DNA from 2 places in the Photobacterium sp. GB-36 genome. Region 2 is predicted to be linked to the other one. Evidence: predicted binding sites of a transcription regulator. Region 2 holds the regulator's gene; the other holds the start of a gene.

Region 1 (9,484 bases), on a different contig from region 2:
TTTTAACTTACGGTCCAACGATTGCAGAGCACGAGCCTTGTGGCACCTTGCTACTTGTTACCCCTCGTCCGGGGACAATTTCTCCTTGGTCATCAAAATCGACCGATATTGCCCGTAATTGTGGCTTAAAATCAATTAAGCGTCTTGAACGTGGTACCGCATATTACATTGAATCAACTTGCGAGCTATCAGCATCACAATTAGCGCAAGTCAAAGCGTTAATCCACGATCGCATGATGGAAGTGATTGTTGGTGATTTTGAAGCCGCGGCTGCTTTATTCAAACAAGCAGAGCCAGCACCGGTGAAAAGCGTTGATATCCTTGCTGGTGGTCGCCAGGCATTAGAGCAAGCTAACTTGACCTTAGGACTTGCCTTAGCTGAAGATGAAATTGACTACTTAGTTGAGAACTTCACCAAACTAGGTCGAAATCCAAATGACATTGAGTTGATGATGTTTGCTCAGGCTAACTCAGAGCACTGTCGTCATAAAATCTTTAATGCAGATTGGACGATTGATGGTGTTGATCAAGACAAGTCATTGTTCAAGATGATCAAAAATACCTATGAGCAAAACCATGAGCACGTATTGTCGGCATATAAAGACAATGCAGCAGTAATGGAAGGCTCAAAAGTAGGGCGTTTCTTCCCCGATCCAGAATCTCGTCAATATAACTACCACCATGAAGATACTCATATCTTAATGAAGGTAGAAACGCATAACCACCCAACCGCTATTTCCCCATGGCCGGGCGCATCAACAGGTTCGGGCGGTGAAATTCGTGATGAAGGTGCAACGGGTATTGGCGGTAAACCTAAAGCAGGTTTAGTGGGCTTTACTGTCTCTAACCTTAAAGTTCCGGGGTTTGAACAACCTTGGGAAACTGATTTTGGTAAACCAGACCGCATTGTTACAGCGCTTGATATTATGCTTGAAGGCCCACTTGGCGGCGCGGCATTTAATAATGAATTTGGACGTCCAAACCTATTGGGTTACTTCCGTACTTATGAAGAAAAAGTGACGTCGCATGCCGGTGAAGAAGTACGTGGTTACCATAAGCCAATTATGATCGCGGGTGGTATGGGTAATATCCGTGCTGATCACGTACAGAAAAAAGAAATTCCAGTTGGCGCGAAGTTAATTGTTCTTGGCGGCCCTGCAATGAATATCGGTCTTGGCGGTGGTGCTGCTTCATCAATGGCATCCGGTCAATCGGCAGAAGATCTGGATTTTGCTTCTGTACAACGTGAAAACCCAGAAATGGAACGTCGCTGTCAGGAAGTGATTGATCGCTGTTGGCAGCTGGGTGACGCTAACCCAATTGCCTTTATTCACGATGTGGGCGCGGGTGGTATTTCAAACGCTTTACCTGAGTTGGTTGATGATGGCGAGCGTGGTGGTAAATTCCAACTTCGTGATGTTCCTAACGATGAACCAGGTATGAGCCCGCTAGAGATTTGGTGTAACGAATCTCAAGAGCGTTATGTTATGGCCGTTGCACCAGAACATATGGCGGTTTTCGATGCGATTTGTCAGCGTGAACGTGCGCCGTATGCCGTTGTGGGTGAAGCGACAGAAGAGCGTCATTTAACCTTAGAAGATAGCCATTTCGACGATACGCCAATTGATATGCCAATGGATATTCTATTGGGCAAAGCGCCGAAAATGCACCGTGATGTAAAATCACAAAAAGTAGAAGGTCAAGCGATTGACCGCAGTGGTATTGACTTAGTTGAAGCGACGCAGCGTATTCTCCGTCTGCCAGCTGTGGCTGAAAAAACCTTCCTTATTACAATTGGCGATCGCACAGTTACCGGCTTGGTTGCACGCGATCAAATGGTAGGTCCATGGCAAGTACCTGTTGCTAACTGTGCAGTTACTGCTGCTAGTTACGATACCTACCATGGTGAAGCGATGTCTATGGGTGAGCGTACACCTGTTGCATTACTCGATTTTGGCGCATCTGCACGCTTAGCTGTCGGTGAAGCGGTTACTAATATTGCGTGTAGCGATATTGGTGATATGAAGCGTATCAATCTTTCGGCTAACTGGATGTCACCAGCAGGTCACCCTGGCGAAGATGCTGGCTTATATGAAGCCGTGAAAGCGGTCGGTGAGGAGCTATGTCCAGCACTTGGTTTGACGATTCCTGTTGGTAAAGACTCAATGTCAATGAAAACCAAGTGGCAACAAGACGGTGAAGAGAAAGAAGTGACGTCTCCATTGTCGCTGATTATCACTGCATTTGGTCGTGTTGAAGATGTGCGTAAAACCGTGACACCTCAGCTGCGTACAGATAAAGGTGATACAAGCCTATTATTAGTCGATTTAGGTTGTGGTAAAAACCGCCTAGGTGCAACAGCACTGGCGCAGGTTTACAAGCAATTGGGTGATAAGCCTGCTGATGTAGATAGTCCTGAATTACTGAAAGGCTTCTTCTATGCAATGCAATCGTTAGTACGTGATGAAAAACTACTCGCTTACCACGACCGTGGTGATGGTGGTTTATACGTCACGCTAGCTGAAATGGCATTTGCAGGCCACACGGGTATTGAAGTTGATATTAATACTGGCAGTGAAGATGCAGTTGATGATGTATTAGCCTCGCTATTTAACGAAGAGTTAGGTGCCGTTATTCAAGTACGTACTGATGATCTTGATTTTGTTCAGTCGGTACTTGCAGCAAACGGTCTTGAAGCATGCAGCCATATTTTAGGTACTGTGGTTGAAGAAGATGTTGTTCGTATTTGGAATGGCAATGACTTAGTGCTAGAGCAAAACCGTACCGAACTTCGTGCCGTATGGGCTGAAACTACTTACCAAATGCAAGTGATGCGTGATAACCCAGCTGGCGCATTGCAAGAATTTGAAGCCAAGAAAGATACCCAAGATCCTGGTTTAAATGTGAAGCTGACGTTTGATATTAATGATGATGTAGCGGCTCCATTTATTGCCCCTGCGATTAATCTTGGCGCTAAACCGCAAATGGCGATTTTACGTGAGCAAGGGGTTAACTCTCACGTTGAAATGGCGGCAGCCTTTGATCGTGCAGGCTTTGATGCGAAAGATGTTCATATGAGTGACATTTTAGCGGGTAACGTGAAACTTGATGGTTTCAACGGCTTAGTTGCTTGTGGTGGTTTCTCTTACGGTGATGTATTAGGTGCGGGTGAAGGTTGGGCGAAGTCAGTATTGTTTAACAATATTGCGCGTGATCAATTTGAAGCTTTCTTTAACCGTAATGATACGTTGGCATTAGGTGTTTGTAACGGTTGTCAGATGATGTCTAACCTTCGTGACTTAATTCCAGGTGCTGATTTATGGCCGCGTTTTGTACGCAATGAATCTGAGCGTTTTGAAGCTCGTTTTAGCTTGGTTGAAGTACAACAAAGCCCATCATTATTCTTTAACGAAATGGCAGGCTCTCACATGCCAATTGCGGTATCTCATGGTGAAGGTCGTGTTGAAGTGCGTAATGCTGATCATCTTGCTGCATTAGAGCAAGCCGATATTGTTGCACTACGATATATTGATAACTACGGTAAGCTAACAGAACAGTACCCTGCGAACCCTAATGGTTCACCAAACGGTATTACCAGTGTGACGACAACAGATGGCCGTGTAACCATCATGATGCCGCACCCTGAGCGTGTGTTTAGAACCGTTGCAAACTCATGGCACCCAGATGACTGGAGTGAAAATAGCCCATGGATGCGTATGTTTAGAAATGCGCGTGTTAATTTAGGTTAATAAAGAACAGCGTTGAAGAATCAAAAAACCGCCAGAAATGGCGGTTTTTTATTCTTCTTGTATAAAAATCACTTTTTCAACCCTTTAATTGATAATAATCACATTAAAAATTGAAAATAGACGGTTATAATTGGGGAATAAGATGTAATGGAATTTTTATTGCGATAAAGGATTATATATGGGAGAAGGTATTCCCAGAGTTTTACGTTTATGTATTGCATCCCAAATACTGGCAGTGCTGGTTGCGCTAAGCATTTTTCGTCAATTCGACCGATTTGACCAATTTTTTACTACCTCTCAAATAGTTATAGTGCCAAATATTATCGTTTTACTGGTCTTATTTTCTGGCGTGTTGGCAATTATTGGTTTACTAAAAGGTCAAAAATGGGGATTTCTTCCTCTGTATTTCTACATACCTGCTGCAACGATGTTTCTTAATATCAGTATTATTCCGATACTCCCCGAACTTGTCCCTAGTGTTTATCGCAATCAGGTGATCTTAGGGCTAAATAGTGTAGTTTTAGTGTATTCAGTTTTTTTATTATTGCGTAGGATGGATCGAAACTTACTGCATGAAGTTTAAATAAATTTAAATTTGTCTGTAGGATCTGCGATAATGAGAGCAATTAAATCAATTGCTTGTAAGTAAAAATATTACTTCTGCTCAGTAAAGGATGATGAGAATGAAAAAAATTGAAGCGATAATTAAGCCATTTAAGCTTGATGACGTTCGTGAGGCATTAGCGGAAGTAGGTATTACTGGCATGACGGTGTCTGAAGTGAAAGGGTTTGGACGTCAGAAAGGCCATACCGAATTATACCGTGGCGCAGAATACATGGTCGATTTTTTACCTAAAGTGAAAATTGAAATTGTTGTCACTGATGAAGTAGCAGAGCAATGCATTGATACGATTGTTGAAACGGCACAAACAGGTAAGATTGGTGATGGTAAAATATTCATGTTTGATATTGAACGTGTAGTGCGTATTCGTACCGGAGAAGAAGACGAAGACGCGATTTAAGTTGTATAAGAATACAAAAAAGGGGCATTACATTGACTGTAATGCTCCTTTTTTATTGCTAATTCACATCAGGGACCACAGGGTTATATCGGCCTGGTTTGTAGTTCATTGCAAGGACAATATTTAGGGTAATTGCACCAAGAATTGAAAGCAATAAAGTGGTTGGGGTAACAAAGAAAAAGGATGCAACCAAGATACAGATATCTATCGACATTTGGATTTTTCCTGCTGAAATACCAAATTTATCTTGAAGGAATAAAACCAGAACATTAAATCCACCAAGACTGGTGTGATGACGGAATAATATCAGCATACCAAGCCCCATCAATAAGCCACCAATCACTGCGCAGTAAATTGGATTAAGCCAACTGATAGCTAATACATGGTGAAGGTTATCCACCATAATAGAGACCAATGCACCAGATAAGACGCTGCTAATAGCAAAAGATTTGCCCATTCTAAACCATGCCATTAAATAAAACGGACAGTTCATTAAAAAATACAGCTTACCAAAAGAGATATCGACAAAATGGGTGAGTAGTAACGCGAGTCCTGTCGTGCCTCCCGTTAATAACTGGCTTTGCTGTAGAAAAAATATGCCCTGAGCAACAATAAATGTCCCCGTTAAAATAGCGATCATATTTTCATGAACAGGATGTTTAATACGACTCAATGGAACAACTCCTTGTAAATAATAAAGCCATAGTAAGAGGGAATAAGAATTTATAAAAGTTTACGTGTGAAAAGCACTTTTTAGCGTTGTAATTTATTTTTTACACTGTTGTAAATAATTTTATTGTTAAAATACTTGCCATCTATATTTGATTTAAAATCGAGCCATGAATCGTATATCAAGATGAAAATTATTCATGCTCTATTGAAAATAAACCGAGTTAATCATTAAGAAAAAGAACAATTAGGACTACCTGATTTAGATCAATTTATGTAAGATAGACGATAATTAACAAGCAAGACGAAAACGTTTGCGTCCACGTGGCGCCTAGCATTGCGATTTTTCAGTTTTTGCTCAAAATGGTATTTAACTTAGCTGAGTTAGGAGATACAGATGCTAAAGCGCGATATGAATATTGCTGATTATGATGCGGAACTATTTGCAGCCATTCAGGAAGAAACAGCTCGTCAGGAAGAACACATCGAGTTGATTGCTTCTGAAAACTACACAAGCCCACGTGTAATGGAAGCGCAAGGCTCTCAGCTAACAAACAAATATGCTGAAGGTTATCCAGGCAAGCGCTATTACGGTGGTTGTGAGTTTGTTGATAAAGCCGAGCAACTGGCTATCGACCGTGCTTGTCAGCTATTTGGTGCAGAATACGCGAACGTTCAGCCTCACTCAGGCTCACAAGCGAACAATGCTGTTTACATGGCACTTCTGAATGCTGGCGATACCGTACTAGGTATGAGTCTTGCTCACGGCGGCCACTTAACTCACGGCTCACCTGTAAACTTCTCTGGTAAGCTTTACAACGTGATCCCATACGGTATCGATGAAAGCGGTCAAATTGATTACGCTGAAGTTGAAGCGTTAGCGCTTGAGCACAAACCAAAGATGATCATCGGTGGTTTTTCAGCTTACTCTCAAATTGTTGATTGGAAACGCATGCGTGAAATCGCAGACAAAGTTGGCGCGTACTTCTTTGTGGATATGGCGCACGTAGCGGGTCTGATTGCAGCGGGTGTTTATCCTAACCCAGTTCCACATGCACATGTTGTTACAACAACAACGCACAAAACACTAGCAGGTCCTCGTGGTGGTCTTATCCTATCTAATGAAGGTGAAGATCTTTATAAGAAGCTGAACTCTGCAGTATTCCCTGGTGGTCAAGGTGGTCCTCTAATGCATGTTATTGCGGCAAAAGCAGTCGCATTTAAAGAAGCAATGGAGCCAGAATTTAAAGACTACCAAGCACGTGTTGTTGAAAACGCAAAAGTAATGGTAGGTGAATTCCTAGAGCGCGGTTACAAGATTGTTTCTGGTAGCACTGAAAACCACTTATTCCTTGTTGATTTGATCGATAAAGGTATCACTGGTAAAGAAGCCGATGCAGCACTAGGTGCCGCTAACATCACAGTTAACAAAAACAGTGTACCAAATGACCCACGTAGCCCATTTGTAACATCAGGGATCCGTGTTGGCACACCGTCTATTACTCGTCGTGGCTTTACTGCTGATGATGCGCGTCAACTTGCAGGTTGGATGTGTGATGTTTTAGACAATGTTGATAACGAAGAAGTTATTGCAGAAACAAAAGCAAAAGTTTTAGATATTTGTAAGCGTCTACCTGTTTACGCTTAATCTACTTAGATGCATTAAGTAACATAACTGTCGAGTTATGATGATAAAGGCTTACCACTAGGTAAGCCTTTTTTATATTTTGCGCTTTTTCGGAGTGAACAATAAACCGACTATTCGTGGCTTTTTAATCAAAATGAGTAGAAAAACAGGGTGAATATTCTCATTAACGGTTTTAAATGAGTTACACTGAAGCGATTAAATGTAGGAGGCTAAATGCATTGTCCTTTTTGCGGTGCGAATGACACCAAAGTAATCGATTCACGATTGGTTGCGGATGGCCACCAAGTGCGCCGACGCCGCCAATGTTTAGCTTGTAATGAACGTTATACGACCTTTGAAACGGCCGAATTGGTAATGCCTCGTGTGGTGAAAACCAATGGCAATCGTGATCCGTTTAATGAAGAAAAACTTCGAGGTGGTATTCAACGCGCATTAGAAAAACGTCCTGTGAGTACGGATGACATCGAGCGTGCGATTAATAATATTAAAACTCGTTTACGCGCAACTGGAGAGCGAGAAGTGCCTTCAGAGATGATCGGCAACTTAGTGATGGAAGCATTAAAAGAGCTCGATAAAGTCGCCTATATTCGCTTTGCATCGGTTTACCGTAGTTTTGAAGATATTCGTGAGTTTGGTGAAGAAATAGCCAAACTAGAACGTTAAGCTGAGTGTAATGTTTACTAACCTTGATACACGATTAATGCTACGCGCTATTCAGTTAGCTAAACGTGGTTGTTTTACAACAGCGCCAAACCCGAAGGTGGGTTGTGTTATTGCTAATGGCGATGAAATCCTTGGTGAAGGTTTTCATTTTCGCGCGGGAGAATCCCATGCGGAGGTGTTTGCATTAAAACAAGCAGGTGCGCGCGCGAAAGGTGCAACAGCCTATGTCACTTTAGAGCCCTGCTCTCATTACGGACGCACACCACCTTGCGCTGAAGCATTAATTAAATCAGGCGTAAGTAGAGTTATTTGTGCCATGGTTGATCCTAACCCGTTAGTGGCTGGACGTGGCGTTGAAATGTTGCAAAAAGCGGGGGTAGATGTGCAAGTAGGGCTTCTTAAAGAAGAGGCTCAAGCCATTAATAAAGCGTTCATTAAACAAATGACAACCAAGATGCCGTATGTTGAATTAAAACTGGCATCAAGTCTTGACGGTAAAACAGCGTTAGCGAACGGTGAAAGTAAATGGATCACTGGGCCTTATGCTCGTGCTGATGTTCAACGTCATCGTGCGCAAGCTGGTGCAATATTATCAACCAGTGCCACTGTTATCGCTGATGATCCATCACTGAATGTGCGTTGGAGTGAGTTGGGTACACAGATTCAAGATGAATATCCACAAGCAGATGTTCGTCAACCTATTCGCGTTATTATTGACAGCCAAAACCGATTAACCCCGGCATATCAGTTATTTCACCTTCCGGGAGAAACGATTTTGGCACGCGCAGAAATAGGTAATGAAGATTGGCCTGACTCCGTGTCTCAGTGGATAATTCCTACCCGAGAAAATAGCCAACAACTCGATCTCACATTACTCATGCGCAAGTTAGCAGAAAATGGCATAAACCATATTTGGGTTGAAGCTGGCGCTGGGCTTGCGGGTGGATTACTTGAAGCACAATTAGTTGATTGTTTGATTTTATATCAGGCCCCAAAATTAATGGGGGCTGATAGTCGTAGTTTAATGAATTTATCGCCATTAACCGCGATGGATCAAGTTATCGATCTGAATATTACAGATCTACGTATGGTTGATTGTGATGTAAAAATTACAGCCACCGTTAAACGCTGTTAATCAATAGAATAAAGAAGCAAGGACTCTCCATGTTCACCGGTATCATTGAAGCAATTGGAACCATTACCGCTTTAACACCTAAAGGCGCTGATATTTCTGTCACTGTCGACTCAGGCAATCTTGATCTGTCCGATGTTAAATTGGGTGACAGTATTGCGACAAATGGGGTGTGCTTAACTGTGGTTAAATTGACAGGTAAAGGCTATGTTGCTGATCTGTCATTAGAAACCTTAAAACGTACTGCCTTTGCTCATTATCAGGCTGGTCAGGTCGTCAACTTAGAAAAAGCGATGTTACCGACGACGCGTTTTGGCGGTCATATGGTATCTGGTCATGTTGATGCTGTTGCTGAGATTATTGAACGTCACCATACGGGACGCGCTATTGAGTTTTGGGTAAAAGTACCCGCGCATTTAGCGAAATATATCTCAGAAAAAGGCTCGGTTGCGGTTGATGGGATTAGCTTAACGGTGAATGAAATTAATGGTGATGAATTTAAGTTAACCATTGTTCCGCATACAGCATTAGAAACAACAATGGACGCATTCAAACCAGGCCGAATGATAAATCTTGAAGTAGATGTGATTGCCCGCTATTT
Region 2 (9,484 bases):
CAAATTACTCGCCTTCTTGCAAGAAAATAATATCAAAGCGACTCAGCTACTTATGGAAGAATCAAACAATGCATAAACTCTCTCTATTAAAAACCTCTTTATTGACGCTGGTGTTAGGACTTAGTAGCTACGCGCAAGCAAGTACGGACTCAGCAACTGAGAAAAATAAAATCATCAGTGCTGGTGCTTCAGTTACTCAAATCATTAACGCCTTAGATGCTAATGATCAAGTCGTCGCCGTTGATCTAACAAGTAAAGGATTAGTGGATAAATCAACCCCTAAAGTGGGTTATCACCGCCAGCTTTCAGCTGAGAACTTAATGTCTTTATCCCCGACTCACCTTGTTGGTTCTAATGAAATGGGGCCACAAAGTACACTTAACCTACTTGAGCAATCAGGTGTTGAAGTTGATATTGTTAACTCAGGGGAAACCGTCAAAGATTTGCTTACACGTATTGATCAGATTGCTAAACTCACTGATCATCAAGATCGTGCTGAAAAGCTAAAACAAAAGCTTAATGTTCAGCTAGATAAAATTAATACTGCAACAGCCAATATTAAGACTCCTAAAAAAGTCTTGTTCTTAATGATCCATGATGGTCGCCCAATTAACATTGCAGGAAGTAATACTACTGCAGATAGCATCATTACACTTGCTGGTGCTAAAAACCCTGCTGCAACATCAATCAGTAACTACAAGCCTATTTCTGGTGAAGCGCTGGTTACCATGCAACCAGATATTATTTTGTTGAGCACACGTACAGCTAGCAAGATCAAAAACATGCAAGATCTTATTGCCCAAATGCCATTAATTGCCGCAACACCGGCTGCAACAAATAATGCATTACTCACAATAAAAAGTACTGCGCTCATTGGTGGTTTAGGACTCGAGAGTGTTAATGAAGCTTTAAAGCTTAATCAGGCTATTTATCCTTAAATTACGCCTCTATCATCCCTATTTATTCGTGCGTAAGGTTGTTGTTACATGTATGCAAAACGCTTCTCAGCCCATCATATTTATATAATAAGTATCGCCTTACTTATTTTTACAGGGCTTTCTTCTATTGTTATAGGTCCTATGGCGATCAGTTATAAACAAAGTTTGTTAGCACTATTACCCGGTGATCATGAACTTGCTAAACATGTCAGCCTAGTGATCCATCAAATTCGTTTACCACGTACGCTTCTCTGTTTTGCTATCGGTGCAATTTTAGCTGTATGTGGCGCTGTACTACAGGGACTGTTTCGCAACCCGCTTGCAGATCCTGGGATCATCGGAATCACTGGCGGTGCAGGCTTAGGTGCTGCATTGGCCATTGTCTTATTTGCCCCTCTCACCGCATCATTCCCTCAGCTTTTAAACTTCGCTATTGTGCCTATTTTTGCCTTTATTGGCGGCGCAATCAGCACCGTTTTAGTTTATCGCTTAGGCACAGATAAAAACGGCACATCGGTGATGATCATGCTACTCGCTGGTGTCGCGATAACCGCAATTTCAGGCGCAGGGCTTGGGTTACTCAATTATGTTGCCGACGATCAAGCCTTACGTGATTTATCATTGTGGTCAATGGGTTCACTGGCTGGTGCAACATGGACAGGCATTATTCTCGCCTATTGCACATTCGGGTTACTCTTTACCTATTTTTATCGTCATACCAGTAATTTAAACGCGTTGTTATTAGGCGAAGCTGAAGCTCGACATATGGGGGTTAACACCCAAAAACTAAAACGTAATTTAATTATTACATGTGCTGCGGGAGTGGGTATGACTGTTGCCGTTTGTGGCCCGATTGGCTTTATTGGCTTGGTTATTCCTCATGTGGGGAGAATGCTAACTGGTCCAAATCATAGAACCTTATTGCCAATTTCGGCTTTACTTGGCGGATTAATCCTCTTGGTTGCCGATATGATTGCTCGAAGCGCATTCTCGCCTCAAGAACTGCCGGTTGGGATCATCACCGCCATGTTAGGCGCGCCTTTCTTTATCTATTTATTAGTTAATCAAAAGAGTCAGATGTCATGACGTTAAATCATTCAGCAAAGGTCGATTTTACAGCAAGTAGCGACAAAGTCTGTGTTATTCAGGCTCGCGACTTATCATTACAATTCGGTGATAAAGTCCTGCTAAATCATCTTGATATTGATATTCACGCAGGAGAAGTCACCGCATTACTTGGGCCAAACGGTGCAGGTAAAAGTACCCTGTTAAAAGTATTATGTGGTGAGATTACGCCAAAATCAGGCACGGTTTCTTTCTTTGATCAACCGCTTAATAATTGGGCTCGGGAAGAATTGGCATGTCACTTAGGTGTCCTTCCACAACATAGCGCATTATCGTTTGCCTTTACCGCGAAAGAAGTTGTCGAGCTAGGCGCAATTCCATTGCAGCTCACTTCGCCTGAACTGAAAGATGCAACAGCATCAAGCATGCAATATGTTGATATTAACAATTTAGCTAAACGTCTCTACCCCACCTTATCGGGGGGTGAAAAACAGCGTGTACACCTTGCCCGGGTTTTAACACAACTCAGTAAAGCCGGTGATAAATGTATCTTGATGTTAGATGAACCCACCTCAGCACTCGATCTCGCCCACCAGCACCACACCTTACAAATTGCCCAAAATATGGCTATACAAGGCGCCGCTGTAATTGTGGTATTGCACGATTTAAACCTTGCAGCCCAATACACTGATCGGATGATTTTCCTTAATGAAGGAGAAATAAAAGCCGACGGCACGCCAACACAAGTTCTTACTCCTGAAGTAATAGATACCTTATATGGTTGGCCTGTCAGTGTTCATACTCATCCAAGTGGTGATTTTCCTTATCTTTTATCAGCCAATCATTCTGTTTTTTAACGTTTTATCTATTAATGACTAGATATACACAATAAATTGAAGCTATTAGCATGACAAACATCGAGTTTTTACGGTTAATGATCAATTAATTCAATCAAGTTGAATAGAAAGATTGCACAACGCAAAACACACAGTAAAATGTGATCGCAAGCGATTACATGTGTAATTAGTGTAAAAATAGTTTCTATCTTCTAATGCCGCATTTTACTGCGGCTTTAGTTGTTTATGATCCATGATAATTGCAACACCCTATAATTCGGTATCAAATTGAATAATTAAGTAGCTAATAACTAAAGGATCTTCATCTCTGCGAGTGAACTCGTAAGCCATAGACTACGTAATTAATCAATTTGGTATCAAAAACCTTTGTCAGATCCTAATCTGACCATGATAAGAAGAATAAATATGGCAACCATTAAAGACGTTGCACGTATGGCAGGTGTATCAACTACTACAGTGTCGCACGTGATTAATAAAACACGCTTTGTTGCAGAAGCAACGCAACAAAAAGTTTTGGCTGCAGTAGATGAACTTAACTACGCCCCAAGTGCAGTAGCGCGAAGCTTAAAATGTAATACAACACGTACTATCGGCATGTTAGTCACTAAATCGACTAACCCATTTTTTGCCGAAGTTGTGCATGGTGTTGAAGAATATTGTTATGGTGCAGGCTACACACTGATCTTATGTAACACCGAAGGTAACTTAGAAAAACAACGTGATTACTTACGTATGCTTTCTGAAAAGCGTGTTGATGGCCTATTGGTTATGTGCAGCGATCTGGATCAAATGCTGCTCGATTTACTTGAGCGTAAAAATGATCTTCCTATGGTTATCATGGACTGGGGCCCAGAAAGCCCACATACTGATAATATTCTAGATAACGCTGAAAACGGCGGTTATATTGCGACTAAGCACCTTATTGAAAATGGTCATAAGAAAATTGGCTGTTTATCTGGGCAAGTTGATAAGTCTACTTGTCAAGAGCGCCTAAAGGGCTTCCGTAAAGCGATGAAAGAAGCAGATCTCACTGTTAATGCTAATTGGCTACTTGACGGTGACTTTGAGTGTGAGTCAGCCGTTGAAGCTGCTCATAAGTTTATCGCAATGGAAGATCGCCCTACTGCTATCTTCTGCTTTAACGACATTATGGCCATGGCTCTGATCAGTACCTTTGAACAGGCAGGTCTGCGTGTTCCTGATGATATCTCAATCATTGGCTACGATAACATTGACCTTGCGCCCTACTTTGCGCCACCGCTAACAACTATCCACCAGCCTAAACGTCGTTTAGGTAAAAAGGCCATCGAAATCTTGCTAGAGCGTGTGAAAGACAAGAATCATGAGCGTCAAACCTTTGAAATGACGCCTAAACTTGTTGAGAGAAAATCGGTTAAAGATCTCAACTAATAAAATTTATCTTTCTATGTTAAGGAAAAGCCGATAAGTTAACCTTGTTGGCTTTTTTTTTACTTATAAAAAACAATCATGAGTATTTATAATTATAAAGCTTATTAAAATAAGCTAAGAACAAATACCTGAACCAATATCACATTTTTGAGAGCTTAGATTTAATATTAAAAGTATTATTTAATATAACTTTATATAGTCACGAACTGGCAAATTAATTGAAAGATTAAGACGCAAAACCACCGGCCTAAAAATTATGTTAATAATTCAAGGTAGCGGGGTTACCGAAGGATTATTATTGAACCGACAATATTATGACACAAACTTAACAATATATTGACAGTATCAATGTGTAGATTAATTAATCTATTTCCTCGCTCTTAATGTTTAGGTGACACTCATATTTTTTCACCGAGTAGAAGCATGGATAAACCAATATTAAAAGATTCATTAAAATTATTTGACCATTTTGGTTCAATAAAATCACGGTCGATGTTTGGCGGTTTTGGCATTTTTTCTGGTGATACAATGTTTGCATTAGTTGTGAACGATAAACTTCACTTACGTGCAAATGCTGAAACTGAAAAGGAATTCAAACAAGCTGGCTTGGAACCCTATGTTTATAAAAAACGTGGCTTCCCTGTTGTAACCAAGCACTATGCAATACCCGACCAATGGTGGGATGAACCCACAAAGATTGTAGCTCAAGGTAGGTATTCACTGGATGCAGCAGAAAAAGACAAGCAAGAAAAGGAGAGTTGCGTACCTGACCGAATTAAAGATTTACCTAATCTACGATTATCAAATGAAAGAATGCTTAAAAAAGCAGGCATAAACACTATTGAACAACTTCTAGCAGTGGGCTCTCTTGGCGCATATAAAGCACTTCAAGAATCACAAACAAGTCCATTGAGTATTGAATTGCTTTGGGCATTGGAAGGTGCAATTAGCGGTCAACATTGGTCAGTTATTCCTGAGCAACGTCGAAATGAACTATTATCTGCCTTATCTTAAAAATATAAGTTGTCTTAAATATAAAATACTTAGGAATAAAAGAGCCCCCATTCTTTTATTTCTAAGTATACCTTTCAAAAATAATTTCCGTATTATCCTTATCTTCCTTTATAAAATTCAATATTTATTTGGTTTAATTGCATAATAACAAACTTTTGCCATTAAATTAATTCCCTCCGTTTTGCACTCCTTGATTTATATAAATGATAATTATCTTTATTTATATTCCATGCCTAATTATTTGCTAATACGACCAATAACCCATCTTCTCACTAATAAATAACGCGGCGCTTTAAACTGTCTTATCTCCTGCTGATTTTTTCACCAACCAATTGAAGAAAAAGAAATATTTATCATTAAATGAAATACAATGTCTGATCTTAAGGTCTACATGTTTACAACTGCTACTGAGTAAGATCGTATAAAACCCTACTTTTAGGGTATTTTTTAAGGAATCACATGCGCATTTCGATCAAAAAAATTGACTCTTTATGGGTAAAGCCTTTGCTATGGCTTCAAGCTCGCCACTATGGTCAAGTATTAAACCCTGCAAAGCTATGGGGACGTAAACCTGTCTTATTTTGGTTAGTCGCAGGTTTTTTTGGTTTTCTCGACCGTAAAAAGTCACCGATTCAAGATGTCATGCGATCTTTGGTCTGTGTGCGTGTTTCACAATTAAACGATTGTGCCTTTTGTGTTGATGCCAATGGTATGAAGCTCGCCGAACGTTGTGATTCAGAAGATAAAATTAAAGCACTCGCCAACTGGCAACACTCTACGCTGTTTACAGATCAAGAACGCGCTGTGTTGGCCTACACTGAAGCGATGACAATAACAGGCAAACGAGTGACAGATGAAATGCTTGTCGCGCTACAAGAATGGTATAGCAGTGATGATATTATTGAACTCACTGCTTTAGTTAGCTTTCAGAACTTGTCGGCGAAATTTAACACTGCGCTCGATGTGCCAGCACAAGGCTTTTGTTCTCTTCCTATTACGCCTAACGATATTGCTCAAGATAACGTGCAAGCATCAGATAAAAACATAACGAAAAAGGATCAGGCAAATGAATAAGAAAAAAACGCTATTGCTGCTGGTCATTGTCAGCCTTATTGCGTTATGGCTACATTTTGATCTAGGCCAATACCTTACCCTTGAGTTCATCAAGCAAGAGCAATTAGCCCTACAAGCAAAGATTGAAAGTCAACTTTTCACTGCTTACTTGTTTTTCTTTGTACTCTATATTGCCGTGACAGCCCTTTCCTTACCCGGCGCTGCAATTTTAACGTTGCTTGGAGCGGCATTATTTGGTTTTTGGCCTAGCCTTATTATTATTTCTTTTGCCAGCACAATAGGTGCAACATTGGCTTTTCTATCAAGCCGCTATATTTTGCAAGACTGGGTACAACAGCGGTTTGGACAACGCCTCGCGACCATTAATCAAGGGATTGAAAACGAAGGCGCATTTTATCTATTAACGCTGCGTTTAATCCCTGTAGTGCCGTTTTTTCTGATCAACTTACTAATGGGTTTAACCCCGATTAAAACTCGTACCTTCTTCTTTGTCAGTCAGCTTGGCATGCTGGCTGGAACTGCTATTTATGTGAATGCCGGTACTCAACTGAGTAACATTAATAGTTTGAGCGAAATCATCTCATTTCCTGTATTGATATCTCTTGTATTACTCGGGATCTTCCCACTGCTCGCAAAAACAATTATTAATTACATCAAAAGCCAAAAGGTTTATAGCGATTGGCAAAAACCTACAGTGTTTGATCAAAACCTAGTGGTAATTGGTGCTGGTGCTGGCGGTTTAGTCAGCTCCTATATCGCGGCAGCCGTAAAAGCGGAAGTCACATTAATTGAGCGTCATAAAATGGGCGGCGATTGCTTAAACACAGGTTGTGTGCCATCTAAAGCCTTAATCCGTGTCGCTCATAGCGCTTATGAGCTGCAACAAGCAAAACAATTTGGTATTGAAGCTAAAATTGAAAAAATCGACTTTAAAGCCGTTATGACTCGTGTTCACAACGTTATCAAAGATATCGAACCGCATGATTCGGTTGAACGTTACAGCAAGCTTGGTGTGAATTGTGTCCAAGGTGACGCGACGATTTTGTCGCCTTGGGAAGTAGAAGTTAACGACAAAGTGATCACCACACGTAACATTATTATCGCAACAGGGGCTTCCCCACTATTGCCCAATATTTCAGGCTTAAACACAGTTAATCCATTAACGTCCGATAACTTATGGCAACTAGATACTTTACCTAAAAAGTTATTGATTTTGGGTGGTGGTCCTATTGGTTGTGAATTGGCTCAAGCGTTTAATCGTCTTGGCGCATCTGTCACCTTAGTTGAAATGGCAGATCAGTTACTTAACCGTGAAGATAAAGATGCGGCCGATTTCATCTATCACACACTAACACATGAAGGTATTAGAGTACTTCTAAAACACAAAGCCGTTAGTTTTGTAGAGAAAGGATCTGCGCAATATCGCCACGTTAAGCTTGATGATCTTTCGGCAGAACAAACGATCGACGTTGAATTTGATCAGGTTATTGTGGCGTTAGGTCGCGTTGCTAATACCAAAGGTTTTGGTTTAGAGCGCCTAAAATTAGCAACAAATCCACAAGGGACTATCAAAGTTAACCACTACCTACAAACGCAATATCCTAATATATACGCTGTGGGTGATGTGGCAGGTCCTTTCCAATTAACTCATGCTGCAGCGCATCAAGCATGGTATGCCTCAGTAAATAGTTTGTTTGGTACATTCAAAAAGTTTAAAGCTGATTACTCGGTATTACCTGCCGTTACCTATACTGCGCCGGAGTTAGCTCGAGTTGGTCTCAATGAAAAAGAGGCTATTTCACAAAATATCGATTATCGAACATATACTTACCCTATATCCGATTTAGATCGAGCGATTGCCGACAATGCTGCCGAAGGTTTCGTTAAAGTTCTAACCCCGTCCAATAGCGATAAGATTTTAGGGGTCACAATTGTCGGCCATCATGGCGGTGAACTACTGGCAGAATTTACCTTAGCAATGCGCTACAAACTGGGACTGAATAAGATTTTATCGACGATTCACCCTTACCCCACCATGAGTGAAGCCACTAAATATACGGCTGGTGTATGGAAACAGGCCAATGCCCCACAAAAGTTATTGGCAATGGTTAAACGTTATCATCAATGGATGCGTAAATAGGTCATTCGATACAAGGAATTAAAAAGGACGAAACTCTGATGATGAAAAAAAATGTACTAAAAGCCTTGTCGAAAGGCATCGCGTTATCGTTAACAATTTCTAGCTTCGCTTACGCTGAAGAAACGAAAGCACCTGCAAATGAAAGTCAAAGCTGGCAACAAATTGAACAAAAAGCCAAAGGTCAAACGGTCTACTTCAATGCGTGGGGTGGCAGTCAAGAAATCAACGACTATTTAAAATGGGCCGATAAACAATTACAAAAAAGTTACGGTGTAACTCTAAAGCAAGTCAAAGTCACCGATATCGCTGAAACGACCCAGCGTCTACTGGCAGAAAAAACAGCGGGAAAAAATACCAACGGTGGGGTTGATTTAGTTTGGATTAATGGCGAAAACTTCCGTTCAATGAAGCAACATCACCTTTTGTATGGTCCTTTTACTCAACAGCTGCCCAATTGGAAATATGTTGATACTAAGCTACCGATTGATCAAGATTTTAGTGTACCGACAGAAGGCTATGAAGCACCTTGGGGGGTTGGACAATTGGTATTCATTTACGATACCAGTGTGCTTAAACAACCACCTCAAAGCTTTAAAGAGCTATTAGCATTAGCGCAAAAGAATCCTGGTAAGATCAGCTACCCTCGCCCACCAGAGTTTCATGGTAGCAGCTTTTTAAAAGCAGCATTGCTAGAGCTCACTGACGATAAAAAAGCACTCTATCAGCCGTTATCATTACCCGCAGAAAAAACGCTATTTGATAACGTGACAGCACCGCTTTGGCACTATTTAGATCAGCTCCATAAAGTGGCATGGCGTGGTGGTAAACAGTTCCCAGCGGGCACTGCAGAAACCGTACAACTGCTTGACGATCAGCAATTATTATTAGCTATCACTTTTAATCCTAACGCTGCCTCAGCTGCAATTGAGAACGGTAATTTAACTGAAAATGCGAAAACCTATGCCTTTAAGCAAGGGGCATTAACC

The links. The regulator PurR, encoded in region 2, represses purine synthesis genes. The targets are predictions, from matches to a motif close to TNANGNAAACGTTTNCNTNA.
Region 1: glyA (serine hydroxymethyltransferase) is a predicted target of PurR. The motif match lies at 5,743-5,762, and genes of this name have one in related genera.

What each region holds. Positions count from the first base shown of each region.
Region 1 is NZ_PYNY01000003.1:290,480-299,963, reverse strand. Features, by position in the region: gene purL (phosphoribosylformylglycinamidine synthase) at 1-3,749, shown strand, start outside; gene C9J46_RS04755 (hypothetical protein) at 3,928-4,332, shown strand; gene glnB (nitrogen regulatory protein P-II) at 4,433-4,771, shown strand; gene C9J46_RS04745 (YitT family protein) at 4,830-5,444, opposite strand; gene glyA (serine hydroxymethyltransferase) at 5,838-7,088, shown strand; gene nrdR (transcriptional regulator NrdR) at 7,302-7,751, shown strand; gene ribD (bifunctional diaminohydroxyphosphoribosylaminopyrimidine deaminase/5-amino-6-(5-phosphoribosylamino)uracil reductase RibD) at 7,762-8,886, shown strand; gene C9J46_RS04725 (riboflavin synthase) at 8,916-9,484, shown strand, end outside.
Region 2 is NZ_PYNY01000011.1:62,957-72,440, reverse strand. Features, by position in the region: gene C9J46_RS11855 (biopolymer transporter ExbD) at 1-76, shown strand, start outside; gene C9J46_RS11850 (hemin ABC transporter substrate-binding protein) at 69-938, shown strand; gene C9J46_RS11845 (iron ABC transporter permease) at 987-2,024, shown strand; gene C9J46_RS11840 (heme ABC transporter ATP-binding protein) at 2,021-2,860, shown strand; gene purR (HTH-type transcriptional repressor PurR) at 3,266-4,270, shown strand; cyclic di-GMP riboswitch class I at 4,469-4,559, shown strand; gene C9J46_RS11830 (TfoX/Sxy family DNA transformation protein) at 4,694-5,284, shown strand; gene C9J46_RS11825 (carboxymuconolactone decarboxylase family protein) at 5,744-6,358, shown strand; gene C9J46_RS11820 (FAD-dependent oxidoreductase) at 6,351-8,498, shown strand; gene C9J46_RS11815 (ABC transporter substrate-binding protein) at 8,537-9,484, shown strand, end outside.